2 regions of the Streptomyces sp. NPDC001315 genome follow, and region 2 is predicted to be linked to the other one. Evidence: predicted binding sites of a transcription regulator. Region 2 holds the regulator's gene; the other holds the start of a gene.
What was found. Region 2 encodes HrcA, which represses chaperone genes, less so after heat shock. Its sites were predicted from a motif close to TTNGCACTCNGNNNNNCNGAGTGCNAA; they were not measured.

Region 1: the regulator HrcA is predicted to act here: its motif matches at 10,234-10,260, upstream of groL (chaperonin GroEL).

Annotation. Positions count from the first base shown of each region.
Region 1 is NZ_JBIAWZ010000008.1:335,635-350,327, reverse strand. It holds gene nagA (N-acetylglucosamine-6-phosphate deacetylase) at 1-1,113, opposite strand, end outside; gene ACFY16_RS24175 (ROK family protein) at 1,113-2,093, opposite strand; gene ACFY16_RS24170 (extracellular solute-binding protein) at 2,257-3,471, shown strand; gene ACFY16_RS24165 (DUF3263 domain-containing protein) at 3,506-3,745, shown strand; gene otsB (trehalose-phosphatase) at 4,130-5,002, shown strand; gene ACFY16_RS24155 (trehalose-6-phosphate synthase) at 5,023-6,408, opposite strand; gene ACFY16_RS24150 (glucosyl-3-phosphoglycerate synthase) at 6,516-7,514, opposite strand; SAM riboswitch class I at 7,694-7,834, shown strand; gene thrC (threonine synthase) at 7,852-9,138, shown strand; gene ACFY16_RS24140 (MoaD/ThiS family protein) at 9,135-9,410, shown strand; gene ACFY16_RS24135 (cold-shock protein) at 9,844-10,050, shown strand; gene groL (chaperonin GroEL) at 10,423-12,045, shown strand; gene ACFY16_RS24125 (NADH:flavin oxidoreductase) at 12,341-13,468, shown strand; gene ACFY16_RS24120 (MFS transporter) at 13,640-14,693, shown strand, end outside.
Region 2 is NZ_JBIAWZ010000001.1:212,025-226,717, forward strand. It holds gene ACFY16_RS00995 (MFS transporter) at 1-280, shown strand, start outside; gene ACFY16_RS01000 (adenosine deaminase) at 333-1,325, opposite strand; gene ACFY16_RS01005 (ribonuclease Z) at 1,346-2,287, opposite strand; gene ACFY16_RS01010 (histidine triad nucleotide-binding protein) at 2,294-2,659, opposite strand; gene ACFY16_RS01015 (S41 family peptidase) at 2,717-5,953, opposite strand; gene ACFY16_RS01020 (hypothetical protein) at 6,003-6,539, opposite strand; gene ACFY16_RS01025 (16S rRNA (uracil(1498)-N(3))-methyltransferase) at 6,679-7,419, opposite strand; gene ACFY16_RS01030 (nitronate monooxygenase) at 7,416-8,531, opposite strand; gene dnaJ (molecular chaperone DnaJ) at 8,716-9,855, opposite strand; gene hrcA (heat-inducible transcriptional repressor HrcA) at 9,856-10,872, opposite strand; partial or broken gene ACFY16_RS01045 (MBL fold metallo-hydrolase) at 11,038-11,252, shown strand; gene ACFY16_RS01050 (DUF3097 domain-containing protein) at 11,392-12,195, shown strand; gene hemW (radical SAM family heme chaperone HemW) at 12,216-13,448, opposite strand; gene ACFY16_RS01060 (SpoIIE family protein phosphatase) at 13,491-14,693, opposite strand, start outside.

The DNA of each region.
Region 1 (14,693 bases), on a different contig from region 2:
GCCCCGGCGCATCACGCCCTTGAGGGTGAAGTCGGCGTCGAGGAGCACCAGGTCGGCGTCCTTGCCGGGGTCGAGGGAGCCCACTCGGTCGTACATCCCCAGCAGACGGGCCGGGTTGGCGGACAGGGCGGCGACCGCGTCGCCCACGGGGAGGTTGTCGATCGTCACCGCCCGTTTGAACGCGCGGTCCAGCGTGAGCGTGGAGCCCGCGATCGAGCCGCCCTCCACCAGCCGCGCCACGCCCTCGCTGACCTCGACCTCCAGCGGGCCGAGCATGTAGCGGCCGTCGCCGATGCCGGCCGCGTCCATCGCGTCGGTGATGAACGCGACCCGGCGGGCGCCCGCGTGATGGAACGCCAGTTCCAGGGCGGCCGGGTGGAGGTGCGTGCCGTCGTTGATGAGCTCGACCGTGACGCGTTCGTCCTCCAGGAGGGCGGCGATCGGGCCGGGGGTGCGGTGGCCGAGCGCGGGCATCGCGTTGAAGAGGTGGGTCGCCACGGTGGCGCCCGCGTCGATCGCCTTCACCGTCTGCTCGTACGTCGCGTCCGTGTGCCCGATCGCCGCGATCACCCCGTGCTCCGCGAGCAGCCGTACGGAGTCGATGCCGCCCGGCAGTTCGGTGGCGAGGGTGACCATCTTCGCGTGGCCGCGCGCCGCGTCGATCAGCTTGCGGACCTCCGCCGGGTCCGGGTCGCGCAGCAGTTCCTCGGAGTGCGCGCCCTTGCGGCACGGGGAGATGAACGGGCCCTCGAAGTGGATGCCGGCGATGTCGCCCTGCTCGGCCAGCTCGGACAGCAGGCCGGCCTGCCGGGCGAGGAAGTCCATGTCGTCGGTGACGGTGGAGGCGACGAGGGTGGTGGTGCCGTGCCGGCGGTGGGTGCGAACGGCGGTCAGGACGTCGTCGGCCGGGCCCGAGAAGGACGCGCCGCCGCCTCCGTGGTTGTGGATGTCGACGAAGCCGGGGACCAGCCAGTGGCCGCTGACATCGACGGTCTCCGCGTCGGCCGGGGCCGAGCCGGCGATCCGCGTGCCCTCGACGATCACGCGGCCGCCGTCCACGGTCCCGGTGGGCAGCACCACCCGGGCACCGGCGAGAACCTTGCTAGTGGCCATCAGGCGGTTACCTCCGAGGGGTCAGTGGTGATCAGGAGATCCCAGGCGAGGAGTCCCGCGCCCAGGCATCCGGCGGTGTCCCCCAGCGCCGCGGGGACGATCGACGGCAGTTTCTGGAAGGTGACGCGCCGCCGGACGGCGTCCCGCAGCGGTGTGAACAAGGTTTCCCCCGCCTCGGCGAGCCCGCCACCGATGATGAGGGTGCGCGGGTCCAGCAGGGTGAGCGCGGTGACCAGGCCGTCCGCGAGCGCGTCGACGGCGTCCTGCCAGATCCGGACGGCGTTCGGGTCGCCGGACGAGACGGCCTTCGCGCAGTCCGCGGCGTCCGCCTCCGGGTCCCCGCAGACGGCGGCCCATGCCTCGCTCACCGCGGCCGCCGACGCGTACCGCTCCAGGCAGCCGCGCTGCCCGCACGGACAGGGAGTTCCCCCGGGCCGTACGACGATGTGGCCGATCTCGCCCGCGAAGCCGTGCGCGCCCGCCTCCACCCGGCCGTCGAGGCCGATGGCGCCCGCGATGCCGGTGCCGAGGGGGACGAACAGGAAGCGGTCGGCGCCCTTGCCCGCGCCGATCCGGCCCTCGGCCAGCCCGCCGGTGCGCACGTCGTGCCCGAGGGCGACGGGGATGCCGCCGAGCCGCCGGGCGAGCAGGTCACGCAGGGGTACGTCGCGCCAGCCGAGGTTGGCCGCGTAGGCGGCGATGCCGTGCGTCTCGTCGACGATGCCGGGGACGGCGACACCGGCGGCGGCCGCGGGCTCGCCGAAGTGCCGTTCGCCGTGGGCGCGCAGATCGGCCGCGAAGTCGAGGATGCTGTCGACGACCGCGTCGGGCCCGCGCTCGCGCCCGGTGGCGCGGCGTGCCTGGTGCAGCAGCACGGGGGGCGTGGGGGACGTCCCCCCGGAAGGCGCAGCGCCGCCGGCCCCGACCAGGGCGGCCTTCATCCCGGTGCCGCCCACATCGAGGGCGATGACATGTCTCACGGGGACAGTGTGGCCCGACGACCCGCAAGAGGTCTAGTCCATTCACGTGGTGTAGACCTTGATCCGATAAACGGACGATCAAGCGACGAAATCGGAGCGAACAGCGGTGCAGCGGGGCCAACGGGGCAGAACAGGGACGATCGCGGTGGCATCCGCACTGGGCATGACGGCGGTCCTCGGCGGCTGCGGGCTCGGCGGCTCCGACGAGGTGACCCTGAAGCTGGTCGCCGCCGACTACGGCAACAGCAAGGCCAACGGCTCCCAGGGCTACTGGGACGCCCTCGTCAAGGAGTACGAGGCGAAGCACCCGAACGTGAAGGTCGAGGTGAGCGTCTACTCCTGGACCGACGTCGACCGCAAGGTCAAGGACATGGTCGCCGCCGGCGACGCCCCCGACATGGCGCAGATCGGCGCGTACGCCGACTACGCGGCGAAGGACCTGCTCTACCCGGCCGGCGACGTGCTCTCCATCCCCGTACAGGCCGACTTCGCCTCCCAGCTCGCCAACGCGGGCGAGGTGAGCGGGGTCCAGTACGGGATGCCGTTCGCCGCCTCCACGCGCCTGCTCTTCTACAACAAGACCCTCTTCGCCAAGGCCGGCATCACCGCGCCGACGACGTGGCAGGAGCTCGCCGCCGACGCGGAGGCGCTGAAGGCGGAGGGCGTGAAGTACCCGTACGCCCTGCCCCTGGGCCCCGAGGAGGCGCAGGCCGAGACCATGCAGTGGCTGCTGAGCGGCGGGGGCGCCTACGCCGGGACCACCGGCACCTACGACATCGACTCCACGCCGAACGTCGAGACCTTCACCTGGCTCAGGGACGAACTGGTCGGCAAGGGGCTGACCGGCCCCGTCGCGCCCGGCGAGCTGAACCGCGCGGACGCGTTCGCCGCGTTCGCCGACGGTGACGTCGGCATGCTCAACGGTCACCCCTCCCTGATGAAGGCGGCCGCGAAGAAGGGCGTGAAGTTCGGCATGGTGCCGATGCCCGGCCTGAACGGCCCAGCCTCGTCCGTGATGGGCGTCGCCGACTGGATGACGGCCTTCAAGGAGAACGGCCACGGTGAGGAGATCGGCTCGTTCCTCGACTTCGTCTACAACGACAAGAACGTCCTCGCCTTCTCCCGCGAGTACGACCTGCTGCCGGTCACCGACTCCGCGTCCGAGGCCATGAGCACGGCCGCGCAGGACAAGGACCTGAAGCCGTTCCTGGACGAACTCCCCGTCTCCACGCTCTACCCCGTCGGCAAGACCTCCTGGGCGACGGTCAGCGCGGCCGTCAAGAAGAGCATCGGGCAGGCGGTCACGCCCAACGGCAGCCCGACCGGCGTACTGGGGCAGCTGCAGGCGACGGCGAGTGCAGCGGACGTCGCGGAGTAGGCCGAGTGTCGGTGGCGGGGGCTACGGTGCGGTCATGGACGACGACCAGGAGGGCCTCGGGCGCCGCGAACGGGACATCCTCGCCCTCGAACGCCGCGGCTTCCCCGGCCCCGGCGCGAAGGAACGCGCGATACGCGAGGAACTCGGCCTGGCCCCCGTCCGCTACTACCAGCTCCTCAACGCCCTCCTCGACGACGAGCGGGCCCTCGCGGAGGACCCGGTGACGGTGAACCGGCTGAGAAGGGTGCGAGAGGCACGGCGGGCGGAACGGTGAGGCCCTCCGCCTCCGGCTGAGCGGGCGCCGGTGCGGGGGTGGGCGCGGGCACTCCCGGGTCCCCACCCCGGGGTCCCGAGTCGAGTGGTGCCGCGGGGTTGCTCGGGCAGGCGGGAGGCCGTGCCGTCCCGGGGTCCCGAGTCGAGTGGTGCGGCGGGGTTGCTCGGGCAGGCGGAGGCCGTGCCGTCCCGGGGCCCCGACCCGAGTGGTGCCGCGGGGTTGCTCGGGCAGGCGGGAGGCCGTGCCGTCCCCGGGCCCTGTGCCGAGTGGTCCGGGAGGTCGTGGTGGTGGGTGGGGAGCCATGGCCTCAGGGACCGCTCGTGTCGTGTGCCCCGGCCACGCGTATGCCCGCCCCCGCGCGGACACGGCGGATAGGGTCGACGTATGGGCAGCCATGACACGCACCCCTCGCATCCCGCACCGCCCCTGCCGACCCCCACCACCCAGGCGGGGCGCGACGCGCTGGACGCCATCCTCGCCCGCCCGCACCGCGCGGTGATCGGGCTCGACTTCGACGGCACCCTCGCGCCGATCGTGGCGGACCCCGAGCAGGCCCGGGCGCACCCGGACACGGTCCCCGCGCTCGCCGCCCTCGCCCCGCAGGTGGCCGCCGTGGCCGTCGTCACCGGGCGGCCGCCCGCGGTGGCCGTGCACCACGGCGGTTTCGACGGTGTCCCCGGCCTGGAGCACCTCGTCGTCCTCGGCCACTACGGCGTCGAACGCTGGGACGCCCGCACCGGCGACGTCACCGCCCCGCCGCCCCACCCCGGCGTCGCCGCCGTGCGGGCCGAGCTGCCGGGATTCCTCGACGCGATCGGCGCCGGCGCCGGAAACGGCATCTGGATCGAGGAGAAGGGCCGGGCGCTCGCCGTCCACACCCGCCGCGCCGAGGACCCGCAGGCCGCCTTCGAGGCGCTGCGCGAACCTCTCGCCGACCTCGCCACCCGCCACGGCCTGATCGTCGAACCGGGCCGCATGGTCCTCGAACTCCGGCCGCCCGGCATGGACAAGGGCGTCGCCCTTCTGGAGTACGTCCGCGAGATCGCCGCCGAGTCCGTCCTCTACGCCGGCGACGACCTCGGCGACCTCCCCGCGTTCGCCGCCGTCGACAAACTCCGCTCCGAGGGCGTCCCCGGACTCCTGGTGTGCAGCGGCAGCGACGAGGTGGCCGAACTACGAGAGCGGGCGGACCTGGTGGTGAACGGCCCGGAGGGGGTCGTGGAACTCCTGCGCGCACTCGCGGCACGACTGGGCTGACCGTTCGGCCGCGCCGCCGTTCAGCCGTCCAGTGCGTTCAACTGGTCCAGGAACCACTGAGCCGGCGGAAGCGCGGTAGCCGCGGCAGCGAGTCGCTTCGTGCGCTCCGCCCGCTCGTGCACCGGCATCACCAGCGCCTCGTGCAGCGCCCGCGCCGTCCCGACCACGTCGTACGGATTGACGGTGATCGCGTCCTCGCGCAGCTCCTCGTACGCCCCCGCCTCCCGCGACAGCACCAGCACGCACCCCTCGTCGGAGACGACCGGCACCTCCTTCGCGACCAGGTTCATGCCGTCCCGAATGGGGTTCACCAGGGCCACGTCGGCCAGGCGGTACGCCGCCAGGGAACGCGCGAAGTCGTCCTTGACGTGCAGCACGACCGGGGTCCAGTCCGGCGTCCGGTACTGGGAGTTGATCTCGGCCGCGAGCCGCTGCACCTCGGCGGTGTAGTCGCGGTAGACGGCGAGGTCCTGCCGGGAGGGGTAGGCGAAGGCGACGTGCACGACCCGCTCCCGCCACTCCGGGTGGTCGTCGAGCAGCTGCCGGTACGCCAGCAGGCCCCGCACGATGTTCTTCGACAGCTCGGTCCGATCGACCCGCACGATCGTCCTACGGCCCGCACCGATCTCCGCCCGCAGCGCCGCCATCCGCTCGCCGACGTCGGCCTGGTGCGAGCGGGCGCGCAGGAAGTCCGCGTCCGCGCCCAGCCCGTGCACGCCGACCCGGGTCTCCCCGAGCCCGTCGGCGAACCGCGTACAACACGCGGTGAAGGCCTCCGCCCAGCGGTGGGTGAGGAACCCCAGCCGGTCGGCGCCGAGCATCCCGCGCAGCAGTTGCGCCGCGATGTCCTCCGGCAGCATCCGGAAGTACTCCGGGGGCGCCCACGGGGTGTGCGAGAAGTGGCCGATGCGCAGGTCGGGGCGCAGCTCGCGGAGCAGTCCCGGAACCAGGCACAGGTGGTAGTCCTGCACCAGCACCGCCGCCCCCTCAGCGGCGTCCTCGGCCAGCGCCTCGGCGAAGGCGCGGTTGTACGTCTCGTATGCCGCCCACTGGCGTCGGAACTCCGCGTCGAAGACCGGCTCCAGCGGTGTCTGGTACAGCATGTGGTGGACGAACCAGAGCACGGAGTTGGCGATGCCGTTGTAGGCGTCGGCATGCACGTCGGCAGGGATGTCCAGCATCCGTACGCCCGCCTCGCCCACTCCGCGCCGCACCGCCTCGCGGTCGCCCCCGGACAGGGCGGAGCACACCCACAGTGCTCCGGCGTCGGGCCCGATGGCCGACAGGCCCGAGACCAGCCCGCCGCCGCCCCTGCGGGCGTGCAGCGAGCCGTCCTCGCGCACCTCGTACGAAACCGGGCCGCGGTTGGACGCGACCAGCACCTCAGCACCGTGCGTGGAAGCCATACGCCTCAACCTAGCCCGGCCCGGAAACACTCAAACGTACGCAAGGCCCACAACAGTCCGGAAAGATTTGTATACGACAGCCGGGAGCCCGTTACCTCATGCATCTGTTACGCCACCCTGCGTGACGCGTACTCGGTGATTTCGGCCATCGGTGGCCGCTCCTCCGTGTCCACGGAGTACGTGCGCGGCTCGAAGCCGTCCTCGCCCCGCTCGAACTGGGTGAGGGAGGGCCGGATCAGGTGCCCGCGGGCCAGCCGCAGCTGCGCGGTGCGGTAGATCGCGGCGGCCATCCGGCCCAGCGCCTGTCCGTCCTGGTGCCGGTGCTTGCGCACACCGACGTCCACCTGGGCGAGGGCGTCGAGACCCACCAGGTGCAGCGAGTCGACCAGCATGCCCAGTTCCACCCCGTATCCGACCGGGAAGGGGAGCTGCTCCAGCAGCGAGCGGCGGGCCGCGTACTCGCCGCCGAGCGGCTGCACGAAACCGGCCAGCTGCGGCCAGTGCATGTTCAGCAGCGGTCGGGCCATCAGCTCCGTCACCCGGCCGCCCTGGCCGGCGGTCTTGCCGGAGGCGAGCGAATTCAACTCAGTGCCGGAGGCGAGCGAATCCGACTCGGTGCCCAGCGGGCGGTCGTACATGCCCTTGACGAGATCGACGTCCGGGTCGGTGAGCAGCGGGCCCACGATTCCGGACACGAAGTCGGAGGAGAATTCCCTCAGGTCGGCGTCGATGAAGCAGACGATGTCCCCGCCGGTGACCAGCAGGGACCGCCAGAGCACCTCGCCCTTGCCCGGCACGGCCGGGATACGGGGCAGGATGTCGTCGCGGTGGACGACCCGGGCGCCCGCGGCGGCGGCCACCTCGGAGGTGCGGTCGGTGGATCCCGAGTCGACGACGACGATCTCGTCGACGAGCGGGACCTGCTGCATGAGGTCGTGACGGATCACGGCGACGATGTCGCCGACCGTCTCCTCCTCGTTGAGCGCGGGCAGGACGACGGAGACCGACTGGCCCCTGGCGCGTTTCGCGGCAAGGAGCTGGTGGAGCGGCCGATCGGTCACGGACCAGGAGCGTGTGCTCAGCCAGCGCTCGACTTCTTCCAGCACAGTGGCGGCTCCTTCTACGTTCTCGCGGCGGGAAAGGGGCCCGCAGCGGTGGCGGCTATGGGCACAGGCATCTCGCGGTTCGGACGACTCTCTCAACTGTCCTGGCCTTCGGTTACAGTCTTGAACAACGCGGGTGACCATCGCATGTCCGGGGTGGCCCGCCGTTCACAACTACATACCGCTCATCCAGAGGGGCAGAGGGATACGGCCCGATGAAGCCCCGGCAACCCTCCAGTCGGTTCTCGTTCACCGCGAGGCTCCCGACTAGGGAAGGTGCCAAATCCGTCTCACGGCGAAGTGCGCCGTGAGGAAGATGAGGAGAAAGGGCCTCGCCTCCATGGCTGTGCAGACTGTTGCAAGCACCACGAACTCCGTCGATCTGGGCCCCGCCGCGGCGCTTTCCTGCCGCGAGTGCGGTCACCGCGTGCCGCTCGGCCCGGTCTTCGCCTGCGAGGAGTGTTTCGGCCCGCTCGAGATCGCGTACGACTTCTCGGCCTACGACACCGAGGAGCTCCGCAAGCAGATCGAGGCGGGACCCGCGAACATCTGGCGCTACGCACCACTGCTGCCCGTCCCCGCGGACGTGGCGACCAAGCCCAACATCAACCCCGGCTGGACCAAGCTCGTCAAGGCCGACAACCTGGCGCGCGAGCTCGGTGTCGACGCCGGCAAGCTCTTCGTCAAGGACGACTCCGGCAACCCGACGCACTCCTTCAAGGACCGCGTCGTCGCCCAGGCCCTCGAGGCCGCCCGCGCCTTCGGGTTCACCACCCTCTCCTGCTCCTCCACCGGCAACCTGGCCGGCGCCGTGGGCGCCGCCGCCGCCCGGGCCGGCTTCCGCTCCTGCGTGTTCATCCCGCACGACCTGGAGCAGGGCAAGGTCGTCATGGCCGCCGTCTACGGCGGCGAGCTCGTCGGCATCGAGGGCAACTACGACGACGTGAACCGCTTCTGCTCCGAGCTGATCGGCGACCCGGCGGGCGAGGGCTGGGGCTTCGTCAACGTCAACCTGCGGCCGTACTACGCGGAGGGCTCGAAGACCCTCGCGTACGAGATCTGCGAGCAGCTCGGCTGGCAGCTGCCCGACCAGCTGGTCGTCCCGATCGCCTCCGGCTCCCAGCTCACGAAGATCGACAAGGGCCTGCAGGAGCTGATCAAGCTCGGGCTGGTCGAGGACAAGCCGTACAAGATCTTCGGTGCGCAGGCGGAAGGCTGCTCGCCGGTGTCCGTGGCGTACAAGGCAGGCCACGACGTCGTACGTCCCCAGAAGCCGGACACCATCGCCAAGTCCCTCGCGATCGGCAACCCGGCCGACGGGCCGTACGTCCTGGACATCGCGCGCCGCACGGGCGGTGCGGTGGAGGATGTGACGGACGAGCAGATCGTGGACGCGATCAAGCTGTTGGCGCGGACCGAGGGCATCTTCGCCGAGACGGCCGGCGGGGTGACCGTGGGCGTGACGAAGAAGCTCATCGAGGCCGGCCTGCTCGACCCGACCAAGACGACCGTCGTACTGAACACCGGCGACGGACTGAAGACCCTGGACGCGGTGGCCGGCACCGGCCTGACCGCGACGATCCGCCCGAACCTGGACTCCTTCCGAGAGGCTGGCCTCGCATCATGAGCGTCAACGTCCGCATCCCCACCATCCTGCGCACCTACACCGGCGGCAAGGCCGAGGTGAGCGCCGAGGGCGCGACCCTCGCCGAGGTCATCTCCGACCTGGAGAAGAACCACACCGGCATCGCGGCCCGCGTCCTCGACGACCAGGGCAAGCTGCGCCGGTTCGTCAACGTGTACGTCAACGACGACGACGTCCGCTTCGAGCAGGGCCTGGAGACGGTGACCCCGGACGGCGCCGGTGTCTCCATCATTCCGGCGGTCGCCGGAGGCTGATCATTACCATTGGTAACCGCGGTTACCGGGAGTTCGTCGAATTGCCCCCTCCGTGAGAGAAGCGGAGGGGGCAATTCAGTGTGGTTGAGCGCGGTACAGTTGGGGAACCCGCTCCCGATTCCAGGGTTCGCGGCCCTCGCAACCTGCCGCACGGCCGATGAGAAGTAGCCAAAGTGCGCAGGCCTTTTGCGCCTTTCGCTCCTTATGCCTGGCCCAACTTGCCCTGAAACCAGGCGAATTGTGGGTAGATTCCGGACCCGTCGTGCCCGGATTTCTCGTCCGATTGACCTGTTGCAGACGGCAGTTGGACAGATACATTCAGCCGCGGTCGACGCGTTCCGGCGCACGCCCCCGGCTGCCATTGGGGGGTGAGGTCTGACCCGGGTCCGCGAAGTGTGGATCCGTGCAAGGGCCAGTAATAGGGGAGTTAGGCATGGCTCAGGGCACCGTCAAGTGGTTCAACGCGGAGAAGGGGTACGGCTTCATCGCGGTCGACGGTGGTGCGGACGTGTTCGTCCACTACAGCGCGATCCAGATGGACGGGTACCGCACCCTGGAAGAGGGCCAGCGGGTCGATTTCGAGATCTCGCAGGGTCAGAAGGGGCCGCAGGCGGACATGGTCCGCCTGGCGACCGGCTGAAGCACGCGCCGACTAACAGCAGCGACGTTCTTCTGTTCTTCTTCGAAGGGCTCGTACCTCACCGGGTACGAGCCCTTCGGCCTGCCCGGCCGCCGCCGCGCGGGCCCGTGGATCCCCGGCGGGCGTTCGCGCCCGCCCGTCACCCGACCGCCACCCCGCAACGAGCCCGCTGCGCGGGCGCACCTTGCACTCGGACGGGGCGAGTGCTAATCATTGGCGTTAGCACTCTGAAGGTGAGAGTGATAACGAAGGACCGGGTCGGTGAGGCCCGCAGGCCAGGTGGTGCAAGGAACCACGGGGCAGGCAGGCCGTCCGTCGCGGGCGCCAGCGCGGTCCGGAGCAATCCACCCCAGTCCGGGAGGACCACTTCACATGGCCAAGATCATCGCGTTCGACGAGGAGGCACGGCGCGGTCTCGAGCGCGGGATGAACCAGCTCGCCGACGCCGTCAAGGTCACCCTTGGCCCCAAGGGCCGCAACGTCGTCCTCGAGAAGAAGTGGGGCGCCCCCACGATCACCAACGATGGTGTGTCCATCGCCAAGGAGATCGAGCTCGAGGACCCGTACGAGAAGATCGGCGCCGAGCTGGTCAAGGAAGTCGCCAAGAAGACGGACGACGTCGCTGGTGACGGTACGACCACCGCGACCGTTCTCGCCCAGGCGCTCGTCCGCGAGGGTCTGCGCAACGTAGCCGCCGGCGCCAACCCGATGGCCCTCAAGCGCGGTATCGAGAAGGCCGTCGAGGCCGTCTCCGGTGCCCTGCTCGAGCAGGCCAAGGATGTCGAGACCAAGGAGCAGATCGCCTCCACGGCCTCCATCTCCGCCGCCGACACCCAGATCGGCGAGCTCATCGCCGAGGCGATGGACAAGGTCGGCAAGGAAGGCGTCATCACCGTCGAGGAGTCCCAGACCTTCGGTCTGGAGCTGGAGCTCACCGAGGGTATGCGCTTCGACAAGGGCTACATCTCGGCGTACTTCGCCACCGACATGGAGCGTATGGAGGCGTCGCTCGACGACCCGTACATCCTGATCGCCAACTCCAAGATCGGCTCCGTCAAGGACCTGCTGCCGCTCCTCGAGAAGGTCATGCAGTCGGGCAAGCCGCTGCTGATCATCGCCGAGGACGTCGAGGGCGAGGCCCTGTCGACCCTGGTCGTCAACAAGATCCGTGGCACCTTCAAGTCCGTCGCCGTCAAGGCCCCGGGCTTCGGTGACCGCCGCAAGGCCATGCTCGGCGACATCGCCATCCTCACGGGCGGCGAGGTCATCTCCGAGGAGGTCGGCCTCAAGCTGGAGAACGCGACCCTGGACCTCCTGGGCCGCGCCCGCAAGGTCGTCATCACCAAGGACGAGACCACGATCGTGGACGGCGCCGGCTCCGCCGACCAGGTCCAGGGCCGGGTCAACCAGATCCGCGCCGAGATCGAGAACTCGGACTCGGACTACGACCGCGAGAAGCTCCAGGAGCGCCTGGCGAAGCTGGCCGGCGGCGTGGCCGTCATCAAGGCCGGTGCCGCCACCGAGGTCGAGCTCAAGGAGCGCAAGCACCGCATCGAGGACGCCGTTCGCAACGCGAAGGCGGCCGTCGAGGAGGGCATCGTCGCCGGTGGTGGCGTGGCCCTGCTCCAGGCCTCCGCGGTGTTCGAGAAGCTCGAGCTCTCGGGTGACGAGGCGACCGGCGCCAACGCCGTGAAGCTCGCGCTCGAGGCCCCGCTGAAGCAGATCGCCGTCAACGGTGGTCTCGAGGGCGGCGTCGTGGTCGAGAAGGTCCGCAACCTGACCGTGGGCTGGGGTCTGAACGCGGCCACCGGCGACTACGTCGACATGATCGCCGAGGGCATCATCGACCCGGCGAAGGTGACCCGCTCTGCCCTGCAGAACGCCGCCTCCATCGCCGCGCTGTTCCTCACCACCGAGGCCGTCATCGCCGACAAGCCGGAGAAGGCCGCGGCCCCGGCCGGCGGCGGCATGCCGGGCGGTGACATGGACTTCTGATCGACCTCCGGTTGATCGCCTGTCCTGCGAACCGAGGGCGGTACTTCCTGTTCCGACAGGGGGTGCCGCCCTCGGGCGTTTCAGCCGGTGGCCTATTCCGCTTCCGCTGGTGACGCTTCCGGGGTGGCACAAACTGCCACCTCTGCACATGCTGCCCCGTGTCCTGGATCACAGCGGCAGGACCGGGGTTCCCGGAATGCGCTGACGGGGGTGGAGGTTGACGCTGTTGCGCATATTCGATGCATGCGCACATACCAACCGGTCAGCAGAAGCAGCGTCAGTAGGAGCCCCCCACGTGAGCGTCAACACGCCCCCCGCCTCCCGCGCGGCCGAGATCCTCTCCCGCCCCATCGCCCTGAACGGGCTCACGGTTCCGAACCGGATCGTGATGGCGCCGATGACCCGTCAGTTCTCGCCGGGCGGCATCCCGGGTGAGGACGTCGTGTCGTACTACTCCCGCCGGGCCGCCGCCGGTGTCGGTCTGATCGTCACCGAGGGGACGTACGTCGGGCACGACTCGGCCGGGCAGAGTGACAGCGTCCCGCGGTTCCACGGCGAGGAGCAGCTGGCCGGGTGGGCGAAGGTCGCCGAGGGCGTGCATGCGGCCGGCGGCACGATCGTCCCGCAGCTGTGGCACATCGGCATGGTGCGGGAGCAGGGACAGCCGCCGTTCGCCGAGGCCCCGGCCGTCGGCCCGTCCGGTCTGCGGGTCGGCGCCGACGAGCCCACCGGCAAGGCCATGGACCAGCGTGACCTGGACGACGTGATCGGCGCCTTCGTCGAGGCCGCGGCCGCCGCCGAGCGCATCGGCTTCGACGGGGTCGAGCTGCACGGCGCCCACGGCTATCTGCTCGACCAGTTCCTGTGGGCGGGGACGAATCGTCGTACGGACGCGTACGGCGGTGACCCGGTGGCCCGCACCAAGTTCGCGGCGGAGATCATCGCGGCCGTCCGCGAGACCGTGTCCGCCGACTTCCCGATCGTCTTCCGCTACTCGCAGTGGAAGCAGGAGGCCTACCGCGCCCGGCTCGCCGAGACCCCGGAGGAGCTGGAGGCCGTCCTGACCCCGCTGGCCGCCGCCGGCGTCGACGTCTTCCACGCCTCCACCCGCCGCTACTGGCTCCCTGAGTTCGAGGGCTCCGACCTCAACCTGGCCGGCTGGACCAAGAAGCTCACCGGCAAGCCGGTCATCACCGTCGGTTCGGTCGGCCTCGACGGCGACTTCATCAAGGGCTTCATGGGGGAGGGGTCGCCGGTCAAGGGGATCGACGATCTCCTCGAATCCCTGGAGCGGGACGAGTACGACATGGTCGCCGTCGGGCGCGCCCTGCTCCAGGACCCGGAGTGGGCGGCCAAGGTGCTCGCCGGTCGCTTCGACGAGCTGAAGCCGTACGACGCGGCGGCGCTCAAGACCCTCAGCTGAGGCGCCAGCCGGAATCACCGGCCCGCGGTCACACCCTGGCCGCGGGCCGTTCGTATTGAAACTGGCCTGACCTGGGGCTTCCTCTTTTCCCTTGCTTAAGTCAATCAATTCACTTATCGTTGCTTGAGGCAAGCACATCAGTTCAACCCGTACATCCACGGAGGCCCTCTCATGTCCGACGCTCCTGTCCGGCCCGCAGCGGCCGGAGGAACCGCCCCGCCGAGGTCGAACGCAGTGGTGGCGGTCCTGGCCTTCGCCGGAATCGTCGTCTCGCTGATGCAGACCCTGGTCATCCCGATCGTCCCGGAACTGCCGAAGTACCTGCACGCCTCCGCGTCCAACACCGCCTGGGCGGTCACCGCCACGCTGCTGGCCGGTGCCGTCGTCACGCCCGTCGCCGGCCGTCTCGGTGACATGTTCGGCAAGCGCAAGCTGCTGCTGGTCAGCATCGTGCTGCTGATCAGCGGTTCGGTGGTGTGCGCGCTCAGCGACTCCCTGGTCCCGATGATCGTCGGCCGCGCGCTGCAGGGCCTGGCCGCCGCCACCGTCCCGCTGGGCATCAGCATCATGCGCGACGAGCTGCCCGCGGAGAAGCTCGCCGGCTCCACCGCCCTGATGAGCGCCTCGCTCGGCGTCGGCGGCGCCCTCGGCCTGCCCGCCGCCGCCTTCATCGCCGACAACTTCGACTGGCACATCCTGTTCTGGACCTCCGCCACCCTCGGCGTCGTCGCCTTCGCGCTGGTCCTGAAGCTGGTGCCCGAGTCCAAGGTGCGTACCGGCGGCCGCTTCGACTTCGTCGGCTCGATCGGCATGGCGGTCGGCCTGGTCTCCCTGCTGCTCGCCGTCTCCAAGGGTGCCGACTGGGGCTGGGGCAGCGGCACCACGCTCGGCCTGTTCGCCGTCGCGGTCGTGGTGCTTCTCGCGTGGGGCTTCTTCGAACTGCGCACCTCGACGCCGCTGGTCGACCTGCGTACCACCGCCCGCCGCCAGGTCCTCTTCACCAACCTCGCCTCGGTCGCCTTCGGCTTCTCGATGTTCGCGATGTCGCTGGTCCTGCCGCAGCTGCTTCAGCTGCCCACGCAGACCGGCTACGGCCTGGGCAGGTCGATGCTGACCGTCGGCCTGGTCATGGCCCCGCAGGGCCTGGTCATGATGGCCTTCGCCCCGGTGTCCGCGGCCATCACCAAGGCCAAGGGCCCGAAGGTCACCCTGATGATCGGCGCCG
Region 2 (14,693 bases):
CGCCGGGCTGCTCGTCGTCGCCGTACCCATGACCGCCGTCGCCCTGCACACCGCCGGCCGGCCGCTGCTGCCGGGCACGGTCCGGCGGCGGGGCGGCACACCGGCCGCCGTGGTCGCCGCCTCCACCGGGGCGCCGACGGGAGCGGTCCCGCAGGTGGGTGCGCCGGAGCAGGCGGTCGTGGAGATCACGGTGGACGCACCCGCGGTTTCCGCCCGGGGCGCCTACGACACGGCGGGTCCCCGGCGGGCGGCTGCCGCACCGGGGCCCTCGGCCGACTAGGGACAGCTCCTGGCTCGCGCGAGCCGCGCCCCGTCCGCAGGCGGACGCGTGCCTACGAGAACTCGTACGCCTCCACCTCGGCGAGGTAACGCGCCCGCAGTTCCTCGTCGTCCTCCAGGAAGGAGGCGACGAAGGAGTTGCGGGCCAGTTCGCGCAGGCGGTCCTCGGTCAGGCCGAGGACGGACCGTACGGCGTCGAAGTTGTCGCCGGCGTAGCCGCCGAAGTAGGCGGGGTCGTCGGAGTTGACCGTGCACAACAGGCCGGCGTCCAGCATGGCGGGCAGCGGGTGGTCCGCCAGGACGTCCACCGTGCGCAGCCGGACGTTGGACAGGGGGCACAGGGTCAGCGGGATGCGCTCGCGCACCAGCCGCTCGACCAGCGCCGGGTCCTCCATGCAGCGCAGGCCGTGGTCGACGCGCTCGACGCCGAGCACGTCCAGCGCCTCGGTGATGTACTGCGGCGGTCCCTCCTCGCCGGCGTGCGCCACGCGTCGCAGCCCGAGGGCGGCGGCAGCCTCGTACACCTCGCGGAATTTCACCGGCGGGTGGCCGACCTCGGCGGAGTCCAGGCCGATGCCGGTGATCCGGTCGAGGTAGGGCTTCGCCGCCTCCAGGGTCTCCAGGGCCGACTCGGCGGACTCGTCGCGCAGGAAGCACAGGATCAGCCTGGTGGAGACGCCGTGGTTCTCCTCGCTGCGGCCGAGGGCCCGCCACAGCCCCTCGACGACCGTCCCCATGCCCACACCCCGGGCGATGTGCGCCTGCGGGTCGAAGAAGATCTCCGCGTGCCGCACGCCCTGCGCGGCGGCGCGGGCGAGGTAGGCGTTCGCGAGGTCCTCGAAGTCCCGCTCGGTGCGCAGGACGGCCATCAGCTCGTAGTACAGGTTCAGGAAGGACTGGAGATCATCGAACTGGTACGCCTTGCGGAGCTCTTCCGTGTCGGCGTACGGCAGCGTGACACCGTTGCGCGCGGCGAGCGCGAACGCCAGCTCGGGCTCCAGGGTGCCTTCGATGTGGAGGTGCAGTTCAGCTTTGGGCAGGGGCATCAAAGCATGGTACGGGGGTTTTATCTGCGCTTCGGAACCGGCACTCTCAGCAGATCGTGCGCCACGCTCAGCTCCCCCGCGAACCCGGCGGCCCGCGCCTGCCGCTCGAACTCTCCCCCACTCTCGGCTTCGCTCGAGCGGGAGGTGCCCCCATGGCCGGAGTAGCGCTGGCTGAAGTGGGTGAGCACCAGGTGCCGCACGCCCGCGTCCCGCGCCACCCGGGCCGCCTGGCCGGCTGTCAGGTGACCGTGCTCCACCGCGAGTTCCTCGTCCTCGTCGAGGAACGTGGACTCGATGACGAGCAGGTCGCAGCCCTCGGCGAGCACGTGCACACCGTCGCACAGCCGGGTGTCCATGACGAACGCGAACCGCTGACCGCGCCGCGGCTCGCTGACGTCCTCCAGCGTGACGGTCCCGATCGCGCCCTCGCGCTGGATCCGGCCCACGTCCGGACCCTTGATGCCGTGCGCGGCGAGCCGGTCGGGCAGCATGCGGCGGCCGTCGGGCTCGACGAGCCGGTAGCCGTAGGACTCGACGGGGTGGTCGAGCCTGCGCGCCTCGAGCGTGTACGCGCCCGTGACGGTGAGCGGGCCGTCCTCGGCGACCGGGGCCTCGGTGATCCCGACGGTCTCGCGGTAGGCGGTGGCGTAGCGCAGTCGGTCGAAGAAGCGCTGGCCGGAGCGCGGATAGTGGGCGGTGACCTGGTGCGGCACCTTGTCGAGGTTGATGCGCTGGATCACGCCGGCCAGGCCCAGGGAATGGTCGCCGTGGAAGTGGGTGACGCAGATCCGGTTCAGGTCGTGCGCGGCGACCCCGGCACGCAGCATCTGCCGCTGCGTGCCCTCGCCGGGGTCGAAGAGGATGCCCTCGCCGTCCCAGCGCAGCAGGTAGCCGTTGTGGTTGCGGTGCCGGGTGGGGACCTGGCTGGCGGTGCCGAGGACCACCAGTTCGCGTACGGACACGGCGACTTACCCGGGGGGCCACTGCATGCCGCGGCCACCGAGGACGTGCGCATGGGCGTGGAAGACGGTCTGGCCCGCGCCGGCTCCGGTGTTGAAGACGACGCGGTAGCTCTCCAGCTTGTCCTCTTCGGCGACCGCCCGCGTCTCGCGCAGCACGTCGGCGGTGAGCGCCGGGTCGGCGGCGGCGAGCTCGGCCGCGTTCGGGTAGTGCGCCTTGGGGATCACCAGGACGTGCGTGGGCGCCTGGGGATTGATGTCCCGGAACGCGACGGTCGTCTCCGTCTCACGGACGATCGTCGCCGGGACATGCCCCGCCACGATCTTGCAGAACAGGCAGTCGTCCTGCGGCTCCCCGCCCTCGTTTCGTGCCATGCGTGTGCCTCCTCGCGCAGTTCACCTCGTACCACGGCATCGTAGCGAGCCGGTGTGTCACTCCAGGCCCGGCAGGCTCGGCGGGATCTTGGCGGGCGTCTCCTGAAGCGCCTCCAGCGCGATCCGGACCGCCTCCTCCAACTGGACGTCCCGCCCGGCCGCGTGGTCCTGCGGGCGCTGCACCACCTCCACGTCCGGGTCCACGCCGTGGTTCTCCACGCCCCACCCGTGACCCTCCAGCCAGAAGGCGTACTTGGGCTGGGTGATCAGGGTGTCGTCGACCAGGCGGTAGCGGCTGTCGATGCCGATGACACCGCCCCAGGTGCGGGTGCCGACGACCGGTCCGATGCCGAGCGCCTTGATCGCCGCGTTGACGATGTCGCCGTCGGAGCCGGAGAACTCGTTGGCGACGGCGACCACCGGTCCGCGGGGCGCGTCGCGCGGGTAGCTGAAGGGCCGCATGCCACGGGGCAGGTTCCAGCCGACGATCCGCCGCGCCAGCTTCTCCACGATCAGCTGGGAGGTGTGACCGCCCCGGTTCTCCCGGACGTCGACGACGAGGCCCTCCCGGATCACCTCGACGCGCAGGTCGCGGTGGATCTGGGCCCAGCCGGGCGCCTGCATGTCGGGGACGTGCAGATAGCCGAGCCGGCCGGCGGAGCGCTCGTGCACGTACGCCCGCCGGTCGGCGACCCAGGCGTGGTAGCGCAGTGGTTCCTCGTCGGCGATCGGGACGACGACCGCGTGCCGCGGGTCGCCGCCGCCCGCCGGGGAGATCGTCAGCTCCACCGGCCTGCCCGCCGTACCGACGAGGAGCGGCCCGGGGCCGGTCACCGGATCCACCGGATGCCCGGCGACCGCCACGACGGCGTCCCCGGCGCGCACCGCGACGCCGGGCGCGGCCAGCGGGGATCGGCCCTTCGGGTCGGAGGTCTCCGAGGGCAGGATCCGGTCGATGCGCCAGGTGCCGTCCGGGTGCCGGGAGATGTCGGCGCCGAGCAGGCCCTGACGCGCGCCGCGGCCGTAGCCGCCGTTCGGCGTGATGTACGCGTGCGAGGTGCCGAGTTCGCCGTGCACCTCCCACAGCAGGTCGACCAGGTCGTCGTGGGTGGCGAGGCGGTCCAGCACCGGACGGTAGCGGTCCAGGACACCGTCCCAGTCGGTCCCGCCCAGGTCCGGCCGCCAGAAGTTGTCCCGCATGACGCGGCCGGTCTCCTCGTACATCTGCCGCCACTCGGCCGCCGGGTCGACGGTCTGCCGTACCCGGGTGAGGTCGACGGTGATGTTGGAGTCGCTGTCGTCGTCGTTCGAGGCGCGCCGGTCGCTGGGGACGACCTTGAGCCTGCCGTCGGTCCACAGCAGCAGCCGCTTGCCGTCGCCGGTGACCTCGAAGTCGTCAGCGTCGGCGGCCAGGTGCTCGATGCGCTGCTGGGCCAGGTCGTAGCGCTCCAGCTCGGTCTTGGGGTCCGGGTCGTCGGGGGTCGCGCGGGAGGCGCCGAGGACACCGCGCACCGGGTGGCGCAGCCACAGCACACCGTCCTTGGCGGCACGCAGGGTGGAGTAGCGGGCGGCCTCGACGGGGAAGGGGACGATGCGGTCGGCGAGCCCTTCGAGGTCGACACGGGTCGCCGGGGTGCCCTCGCTGTCGGGCGTCTCGTCCTTGTCGGGGGCCTCGAAGGGGCGGCCGTGGCGCTGCGGTCCGAACGGCGACGGTGTGGTCGCGGCGAGCGTGATCAGGTGCGGGCGGGCGCCCTCGACGAACGCGAGGTCGAAGACGTGCTCGTCGTAGACCGGGTCGAAGGAGCGGGTCGACAGGAAGGCGAGGTGCTTGCCGTCGAGGGTGAACGCGGGGGCGTAGTCCTGGAAGCGCAGCGGCGTCGCCTCGGTGACCGACAGGTCGGTGGTGTTGGCGAGCCTGAGCTGGGTCAGCGGGTACGGGCCGGGGTGCGACCAGGCGAGCCAGGCGGAGTCGGGCGAGAAGGCGAGGCCCTCCACGTCCCCGTACTCGCTGCGGTCGACCTCGCGCACCTCGCCGGTCTCCCGCTCGACGAGCAGCAGCCGTCCGTCGTGCGCGGCGACGGCGGCACGGCTGCCGTCGGGCGCCATGGCCAGGTCGAGAACGCGGCCGAGCCGTCCGGCGGCGATCCGGCGCGGGGTCGCTCCGGGAGCGAGGCCGGTCGAGGGCGCGAACTCCAAGGCGTCGTCGCCCTCGGCGTCCGTCACCCACACCACCCATTCCTCGCCCTCCGTGCGGAAGGTGCGCGGCAGCCGGGCCCGTACACCGGGCCGCGCGGCGAGCGCCCGGGCCGGTCCCGCGCGGTGGGTGACCCAGTGGACGGCACCGCGCACGGCGACCGCGCTGCCGCGCCCGGTGTGGTCGGGGGAGGCCGAGCCGAACCAGCGGGCCGCGTTCACCGGGCGGGGCTGCCGGTCGGTGCGCTGCCCGCCGAGCCGGATGTCGAGCCGGCGCGGCTCGGCCCCGTCGAGGTCGTCGAGCAGCCACAGTTCACCGGCCGAGACGTACACGACACGGCTGCCGTCGCTCGCCGCGTGCCGGGCGTAGAAACCGTCGAGAGGGGTGTGACGCCGCAGGTCGGAGCCGTCGGCGAGGGAGGAGTACAGCGCGCCGGTGCCCTCGTGGTCGGAGAGGAAGGCGATGCGCTCGCCCACCCACACCGGGTATTCGATGTTGCCGTCCAACTCCTCGTGCAGCCGGGTGAATTCGCCGTCCCCTTCTTCACCTTCGGCGGCACGGTCGATCCACAACTTGCCCGCCGTACCGCCGCGATACCGCTTCCACCACGCGGCCTCACGCCCCATAGGCGCCGACAGCAGCACGGTGTGCGGCCCGTACGCCACGTCACCGACGGGCCCGTACGGCAGCACGGCGGCCGGCCCGCCGTCGAGCGGGACGGCGCGCGCCCAGCTGCGGCGCAGGCTGGCCTGACCCTGGGTGCTGGTGGCGAGGACCTCGCCGTCCGGGGTCCAGCCGCGCACCCTGGTCATCCAACTGCCCCAGTACGTCAGCCGCTCGGCGGGGCCGCCGTCGACCGGGGCGATGTGCACCTCGGGGGCGCCGTCACGGGTGGAGGTCCAGGCGACGGTGGTGCCGTCGGGCGAGATGCGCGGCAGGGTCACGGGCACGTTGTCGGCGCTGACCCGCCAGGCCCTCCCGCCGTCGAGGGGCGCGAGCCACACGTCGTCCTCGGCGGTGAAGGCCACCAACTCGCCGTGCAGATGCGGGAAGCGGAGATACGCCGACGAGGGCGATGCTGCTGCTGCGGACTGTGTCACACGATCAGCCTATGCAGCGCCGCCGCCGGCTGACAGGGAAACGGATCTCTCACTTGCCCTCGACGGGCCGGCACCGCGGGTCGCTGTTCGTGCACCAGACGGTCCTGGTGACGGTCACCGTGGCGGTGGGCTGTCCCTGCTGCCCGCCGGCGCCCCCGTTGACGGGCGAGGGCGTGGCGTCGCAGTTGCCGAGCCCGCTCACATGGAACCACGGCTTGCCGCCCACCTTGGCGGTGAGGTCCCCGCGCACGCACGCACCGTCGACGGCCCGGGTGACCTTCCCGGTGACGGTGATGTCCTTCGCGTCGTCGGTCTCGCCCTGGCAGTCGACGGAGGCGACGGAGTTCGCGCTCGCCGTGGCCGCATGGTCACCGAAGTTGGCGGTGCAGCTGAGCCACCGCACGTTCACGTGCTGCCGTTCGAGTTCCTTCGTCGCGGTCCGGTCGGTCGTGTACGCCACCGAGGCCGAATTCAGCCCACCCGGATCGCACGCCACGAGGCCACCCACGGCGACCATCGCACACCCTGCCACTGCCACCACCCGCGTCCCGCGCGGGCGGGCCCAAATCCGCCTCAATGCCCCCATGGAGGGCATCGTGCCACTCGTGGCGGCACGACGGTAGACCGCATGCGGTCACAATGCGAGCCCGGGTCAGCACGTAGCAGCGGCCAAGTCGGTGACGAGCAGCCGTACCTGGGCGAGTTCCACGGCGACCTCCCGGCGGTCAGGACCAGCGGCCGGTGCGGCCGAGGAGAAGGGCCGCGGCCGCGGTCCCGGCGGTCGAGGTGCGCAGCACGCTCGGCCCCAGGCGGTACGGTCGCGCGCCCGCCTCCTCGAACAGCGCCAACTCCTCGGGGGACACACCGCCTTCAGGTCCGACCACGAGCACGATGTCGCCCTCGGCAGGCAGTTCGACGGCGGCCAGCGGGGCGTCACCGCTCTCGTGGAGTACGGCGGCGAAGTCGGCCTTGGCCAGAAGTGCGCCAACCTGCTTGGTCGTCGCCGCGTCCGCGACCTCGGGGAAGCGCACCCGCCGGGACTGCTTGCCGGCCTCGCGGGCGGTGGCCCGCCACTTGCCGAGCGCCTTCAGCCCGCGCTCGCCCTTCCACTGGGTGATGCAGCGGGAGGCCGCCCACGGCACGATCGCGTCGACGCCGACCTCGGTCATCGTCTCGACGGCGACCTCGCCGCGATCACCCTTGGGCAGCGCCTGCACGACGGTGATACGGGGCGCCGCCCGGGGCTCCTCGTGCACCTCGCGCAGGTCGACGATCAGCCGGTCCTTGCCCTCGGCGGCCGCGACCTCGCCCTCGGCCCAGCGTCCGGCGCCGTCGGTGAGGACGACGGCCTCGCCCGGCCGCAGCCGCTTCACGGAGACCGCGTGCCGCCCCTCGGGCCCGTCGAGGACGTACTGCCCGGCGCCGTCGGCGCGGACGTCCTCGACGACGAAGACGGGCGCGGTCACCGGACCTCACCCCGTTCCGACAACGCCGCCCGGGCCGCGTCGAGTTCGGCCGCCAGCACCTCGACCAGCTGCCCGGCGGGGAATTCGCGGGCCATCCGGTGGCCCTGGCCCGCCCACAGGGCCATGCCCTGCGCGTCACCGGCCTTGGCGGCGGCCTTGCGCAACGGCGAGGTGAGGTGGTGGACCTCCGGGTAGGCGGCGGGGGCGTACGGCCCGTGCTCACGCAGGAAGCGGTTGACCAGACCACGGGCCGGGCGCCCGGAGAAGGCGCGGGTCAGCTCCGTGCGGACGAACAGGGGGTTGGTCAGCGCCTGCTTGTGCAGGGCGTGGGCGCCCGACTCGGGGGTGGCGACGAACGCCGTGCCGAGCTGGGCCGCACCGGCGCCCGCCGCGAGCACGGCGGCGATCTGGCTGCCGCGCATGATGCCGCCGGCGGCGACCAGCGGGAGGCTCACGGCCTCACGGACCTGCGCGATCAGCGCGAGCAGTCCGATGCCACAGCCGTCGTTCTCCTGGATGTCACGGTGGGTTCCCTGGTGGCCGCCCGCCTCGACGCCCTGCACGATCACCGCGTCGGCGCCCGCCCGCTCCACCGCGAGGGCCTCCTCGACGGTAGTGGCGGTGACCCACGTGAGGCTGCCGGCACGGCGCAGGGATTCCAGCACGTCCCGGCTCGGGACGCCGAAGTGGAACGACACCACCGGCACCGGGTTGTCCAGCAGCACCGCGAGCTTGGCCTCGTACCCGTCGTCACGCCCGCTGTCCGGGTCGCCGAGCTCCGTCTCGTACCAGGCGGCCTCGCCGGCCAGCTGGTGGGCGTAGACCTCGACGGCGCCGGCCGCGGGGGGCGCGGCGTCGGCAGTGGAGCCGGTGCTCGCACCGGGGAACTCCGGCTGCGGCATGAACAGGTTCACGCCGAAGGGGCGGGCTGTGAGGCTCCGCAGCTGCTTGATCTCCTGGTACACGCCGTCGGCGGTCTTGTACCCGGCGGCCAGGAACCCGAGCCCGCCCGCCTCGGAGACGGCGGCGGCGAGCTGCGGCACGGAGACGCCGCCCGCCATGGGGGCCTGCACGATCGGATGGGGGCAGAGATCGGTCAGTGCGGAGGACATGACGGCATGTTGTCACGTCCTTCGAACAAGTCCGAATCGAGACTTCCCCCCTGGCACAGGCCAGGGGGAGAGGGGACCTCAGCGACCGTTGAACGCGTCCTTCAACCGCGAGAACAACCCTTGCTGCCCCGGCTGACCGCGCCTGCCCGGGGGACGACCCCCGGACCCCCAGCCGCCCCGCAGCTCACGTACGACCGTTGAACGCGTCCTTCAACCGCGAGAACAACCCTTGCTGCCCCGGCTGGAACTGCCCCTGCGGACGCTCCTCCCCGCGCAGCTTGGCCAGCTCGCGCAGCAGGCGCTCCTGCTCGGGGTCGAGCTTGGTCGGGGTCTGCACCTCGACGTGGACGATGAGGTCGCCCCGGCCGCCGCCGCGCAGGTGGGTGACGCCACGGCCGTGCAGCGGGATCGACTGGCCGGACTGGGTGCCGGGCCTGATGTCGACCTCCTCCATGCCGTCCAGGGTCTCCAGCGGCACCTTCGTGCCGAGGGCCGCCGCCGTCATCGGGATCGTCACCGTGCAGTGCAGGTCGTCGCCGCGCCGCTGGAACATCGCGTGCGGCAGCTCGTGGATCTCGACGTACAGGTCACCGGCGGGACCGCCACCGGGCCCGACCTCGCCCTCACCGGCCAGCTGGATACGCGTGCCGTTGTCGACACCCGCCGGGATCTTCACGGTCAGGGTCCGACGGGACCGCACCCGGCCGTCGCCCGCGCACTCCGGGCACGGGGTCGGCACGACGGTCCCGAAGCCCTGGCACTGGGGGCAGGGGCGGGACGTCATGACCTGGCCGAGGAAGGACCGCGTGACCTGCGACACCTCGCCGCGACCGCGGCACATGTCACACGTCTGGGCACTCGTCCCCGGCGCCGCGCCCTCACCGTTGCAGGTGGAGCAGACGATCGCCGTGTCGACCTGGATGTCCTTCGTGGTGCCGAAGGCCGCCTCGTCCAGCTCGATCTCGAGCCGGATCATCGCGTCCTGGCCCCGGCGCGTGCGCGAGCGCGGTCCGCGCTGCGACGCCGTGCCGAAGAAGGCGTCCATGATGTCGGAGAAGTTGCCGAAGCCACCGGCGCCGAAGCCGCCCGCGCCGGCCCCGCCCGACTGGGAGAGCGGGTCGCCGCCGAGGTCGTAGACCTGCTTCTTCTGCGGGTCCGACAACACCTCGTAAGCGGCGTTGATCTCCTTGAACCGCTCCTGGGTCTTCGGATCGGGGTTGACGTCCGGATGCAGCTCGCGCGCGAGCCGCCGGAAGGCCTTCTTGATCTCTTCCTGCGACGCGTCGCGACGCACGCCGAGAACGGCGTAGTAGTCCGTGGCCACTTAGGACTCCGCCAGGATCTGTCCGACGTACCGTGCCACTGCGCGTACCGCTCCCATCGTTCCCGGGTAATCCATGCGGGTCGGTCCGACCACGCCGAGCTTGGCGACCGCCTCGTTGCCCGAACCGTAGCCGACCGACACCACCGAAGTGGAGTTGAGTCCCTCATAGGCGTTCTCGTGACCGATCCGCACGGTCATGCCCGAATCTCCCGCCTCGCCAAGCAACTTGAGGAGCACGACATGCTCCTCCAGCGCCTCGAGGACGGGACGGATCGTGAGAGGGAAGTCATGTCCGAAGCGGGTCAGATTGGCGGTGCCGCCGATCATCAACCGCTCCTCGTTCTCCTCGACGAGCGTCTCCAGCAGAGTGGAGAGCACCGTCGAGACCGTGCCGCGGTCCTCTGCCTCGAAGGCGTCCGGCAGATCCTCCACGAGACGGGGTACGTCCGCGAACCGGCGCCCCGCGACCCGGCTGTTCAGCCGCGCCCGCAGATCCGCCAGGGAGGTCTCGCCGAAGGGCGCCGTGCAGTCGACCACGCGCTGCTCGACCCGGCCGGTGTCGGTGATCAGCACCAGCATCACGCGCGCCGGCGCCAGCGCCAGCAGCTCCACGTGCCGCACCGTCGAGCGGGTCAGCGACGGGTACTGCACGACGGCGACCTGCCGGGTCAGCTGCGCGAGCAGCCGTACGGTCCGGGCCACCACGTCGTCGAGGTCGACGGCCCCGTCGAGGAAGTTCTGGATCGCGCGCCGCTCGGGCGCCGTCATCGGTTTGACGCCCGCGAGCTTGTCGACGAACAGCCGGTAGCCCTTGTCGGTGGGGATGCGCCCGGCGCTGGTGTGCGGCTGGGCGATGTACCCCTCGTCCTCGAGGGCCGCCATGTCGTTGCGGACGGTCGCGGGGGAGACGCCGAGCTTGTGCCGCTCGGTGAGTGCCTTGGAGCCCACGGGCTCCTCGGTACCGACGTAGTCCTGGACGATGGCGCGCAGCACCTGAAGCCTGCGTTCGCTCAGCATCTCGCGCACACCTCCCGGAATGTCGTCCCCGTGGCCTTCCGCCTGGCACTCTGCGAGCGCGAGTGCCAGCGTTCCCCGAGCCAGTGTACGGCCGTGGGGTACGCCCCGGGCAAGGCTGGGCCTGCGACGACGTGACGGGCCCGCTCCCACGGCTAGCGTCGCCGCATGACGGTGACTTGGGAAGAGCTGGGGTGGGAGCGGCTGACCGAGGGGTCGGACGGTGCCGTCTTCCGGTGTGGGACTGCGCGGTGGGGCTGGTCGTGGGGGACGGTTCGGCTCTGCCGATCGACGCCGGTTCGATCCTCGCGAAGGGCGCCCGGCTGCGCGGGCAGGCGGAGGCGATCGCCGGCGGCCGTGTGTGCTTTCTCGCACTCACCCACCGTTCCTGGAGGCTGAGCGGGAGCGAGTCCTGCGTCCAGGACCTTCGTACGGGCGCAGCGGCACGCGCCGGCGGAGTGTTTCGGCGTGTCGTGAGCCCTCGTCCACGACACGCCGACGGCTTCTCCTATCGTCATCCGAATGCGCCAGTACTCACCCGACCTGACTCCGCCGTGGAAGAAGCCCAAGCCGGTCCCGGAGGTCCCCGCCGAGCCCGGCCTGGTGGTCGAGGAGCCCGGGACCGGTTTCTGCGGGGCGGTGATCCGCTGCGAGGCGGGCACGGTGACGCTGGAGGACCGCTTCGGCAAGCACCGGGTGTTCCCGCTGGAGCCGCGGGGCTTCCTGCTGGAGGGCCGGGTGGTGACGCTGGTCCGCCCGTCGTCCTCGGCTCCGCCACGGCCCACCCGTACGGCATCCGGCTCGGTCGCCGTCCCCGGCGCACGCGCGCGGGTGGCCCGCGCCGGGCGTATCTACGTGGAGGGCCGGCACGACGCCGAGCTGGTCGAGAAGGTGTGGGGCGACGACCTGCGCATCGAGGGCGTGGTCGTGGAGTACCTGGAGGGCGTCGACGACCTCCCGTCGATCGTCGCCGCGTTCTCCCCCGGCCCGGACGCCCGCCTGGGTGTCCTGGTGGACCACCTGGTGCCGGGCTCCAAGGAGTCCCGTATCGCCGCGTCGGTGACGAGCGAACACGCGCTGGTGGTGGGCCACCCGTACATCGACATCTGGCAGGCGGTGAAGCCGTCGTCCCTGGGGATCGAGGCGTGGCCCCGGATCCCGCACGGGCAGGACTGGAAGACGGGGGTGTGCCGGGCACTGGGGTGGCCGGAGAACACGGGCGCGGTGTGGCAGGCGATTCTGGCGCGGGTGGAGTCCTACAAGGACCTGGAGCCGGAGTTGCTGGGCTCCGTGGAGCGGCTCATCGACCATGTGACCGTGCCCTGAAGCCTGCGGCCGCGTCGCCCTCAGTCCACCAGGTCCCGCACCACGGCGTCCGCCAGCAGCCGCCCGCGCAGGGTGAGCACCGCCCGTCCCTCGTCGTACGGCCCCGTTTCGAGCAGCCCGTCGGACAGTGCCCGCCGCGAGGCCGCGAGGCCGGGCTCGTGCAGCAGATCCAGCGGCACGCCCTCCCGCAGGCGCAGCTCCAGCAGGATGCGCTCGACCCGGCGGTCCTCGACCGACAGAAGCTCACGCCCGGCCCCCGGCGACCGTCCCTCCGCGAGGGCCGCCGCGTACGCCCCCGGATGCTTCACGTTCCACCAGCGCACCCCGCCGACGTGGCTGTGGGCGCCGGGGCCCGCGCCCCACCAGTCGGCGCCGCGCCAGTACAGCTCGTTGTGCAGGCAGCGGCCCGCCTCGGACGTCGCCCAGTTCGACACCTCGTACCAGTCGAAGCCCGCCGCCGACAGCGCCTCGTCGGCGATCAGGTACCGGTCGGCGTGGACGTCGTCGTCCGTCATCGGTACCTCGCCGCGCCGGATGCGGCGGGCGAGCTGGGTGCCCTCCTCGACGATCAGGGCGTACGCGCTGATGTGGTCGGGGCCCGCGCCCAGCGCCGCGTCCAGCGACGCCCGCCAGTCGTCGTCCGACTCGCCGGGCGTGCCGTAGATCAGGTCCAGGTTGACGTGCTCGAAGCCCGCCGCACGCGCCTCCGCGACGCACGCCTCCGGGCGGCCCGGGGTGTGGGTGCGGTCGAGGATCTTCAGTACGTGCTGCTTGGCGCTCTGCATGCCGAAGGAGATCCGGTTGAAGCCGCCGTCCCGGAGCGTGGCGAGGTAGGCCGGGTTCACCGACTCCGGGTTCGCCTCCGTCGTGATCTCCGCGTCCGCCGCCAGCCCGAACTCGTCGCGGATCGCCCCCAGCATCCGTACGAGATCGTCCGCGGCCAGCAGGGTGGGCGTACCGCCGCCGACGAAGACCGTGCGGACCTCGCGCCGGTCGTCGCCGAGGACCTTGCGGGCCAGGCGGATCTCATCGATCAGGGTCTCGGCGTAGTTGTCGCGGGAGGCGAGGACGCCGCCGGTGCCGCGCAGCTCGGTCGCGGTGTAGGTGTTGAAGTCGCAGTAGCCGCAGCGGGTCGCGCAGTAGGGGACGTGGAGGTAGAACCCGAGGGGGCGGTCGGCGGTCCCGGCGAGCGCGGACGCGGGCAGTGCGCCGTCGTCGGGGACGGGCTCGCCGTCGGGGAGTGCGGAAGGCATGTCCTCCATTGTCCAGCACGTGGACGGTTGCCCCGTGGACGGCTACTCGGCCTGGAGCACCAGCAGCGCCAGGTCGTCCTCCGGCGGCTGTCCGCCGAACTCGTGCACCAGCCGTCTGATGCGCTCCGCGATCAGTTCGGCGTCGAGGCCCCTGCACCCGGCGAACGCGGCGGCGAGGCCGTCGCCGTCGTCGAACTGGCGCGAGCCGGAGCGCCGCTCGGTCACCCCGTCCGTGACGCACAGCAGGCTGTCGCCCGGGAGCAGCTCGAAGGTCTCGCTGGTGTACGTCTCGTCCTCGAAGACCCCGAGGAGGGTCTGCGGTCGCGCGACCGTACGGACACCGCCGTCGGGCCCGAGGAGCAGCGGCAGCGGGTGTCCGGCGGAGGCGAGGGTGCAGCGGACGCCGCCTTCGAAGGGGGCGAGCTCGCCGTAGACGAGGGAGAGGAAGCGGGTCTGCGGGCCGTCGCCGGGGCCGGCGGGTCCGATGAGGGCGCGGGCGGCGGCGTCGGCAGCCTCCGTGGCGTCGTCGAGGAGGAGCTGGTTGAGACGGTCGAGGACGTCGGCGACGCGGTAGCCCTCGCGGGCCAGGAGCCGCAGCCAGGGCCGGGCGAGGCCGATCACGACGGCCGCCTCGGGGCCCTTGCCCTGGACGTCGCCGACGGCGAAGCACCAGCGTCCGTCGCCGGCCGGGAAGAGGTCGTAGAAGTCGCCGCTGGGGCCACCCTTGTCGCACGGCTCGTAGACGAGGGCGCTGCGCACCCCGGGGATCTCGGCGACGGCGCCGGGCAGCAGCCCGCGCTGGAGGACGGCGCTGATGGTGGCCTGGCGGGCATACTGGCGGGCCGCGCCGATGGCGAGGGCCACGCGGCGGCTGAGGTCCTCCACCAGCCCGGTGACCTCGTCGGGGAAGCGCGCCAGGCCGGCCCGCCCGATGACCAGGGTGCCCAGCGGGCGCCCGCCGGCGACGAGGCGGTAGGCGAGCGCCGTCCCGTGGGACCCTCGGGCCCCGTGGGATCCGTACGCCCCGCTGCCGCCCGATGCCACCCCGGGCCAGGGAAACGGAACCGGCCCGGAACGTATCGCGTCCGGCGGCCGTGGCGGGTCCTTCTCCAGGGCGGTGCGCAGCTCCTCGATGACGTTCTCGCTGCCGTGCCAGACCCGGGCCAGCCGTGGTCCGGCGCCCGCGGCCGCGTCGCCCCAGCCTCCCCCACTCTCGGCTCCGCTCGAGCGGGGGGACCCCCACCG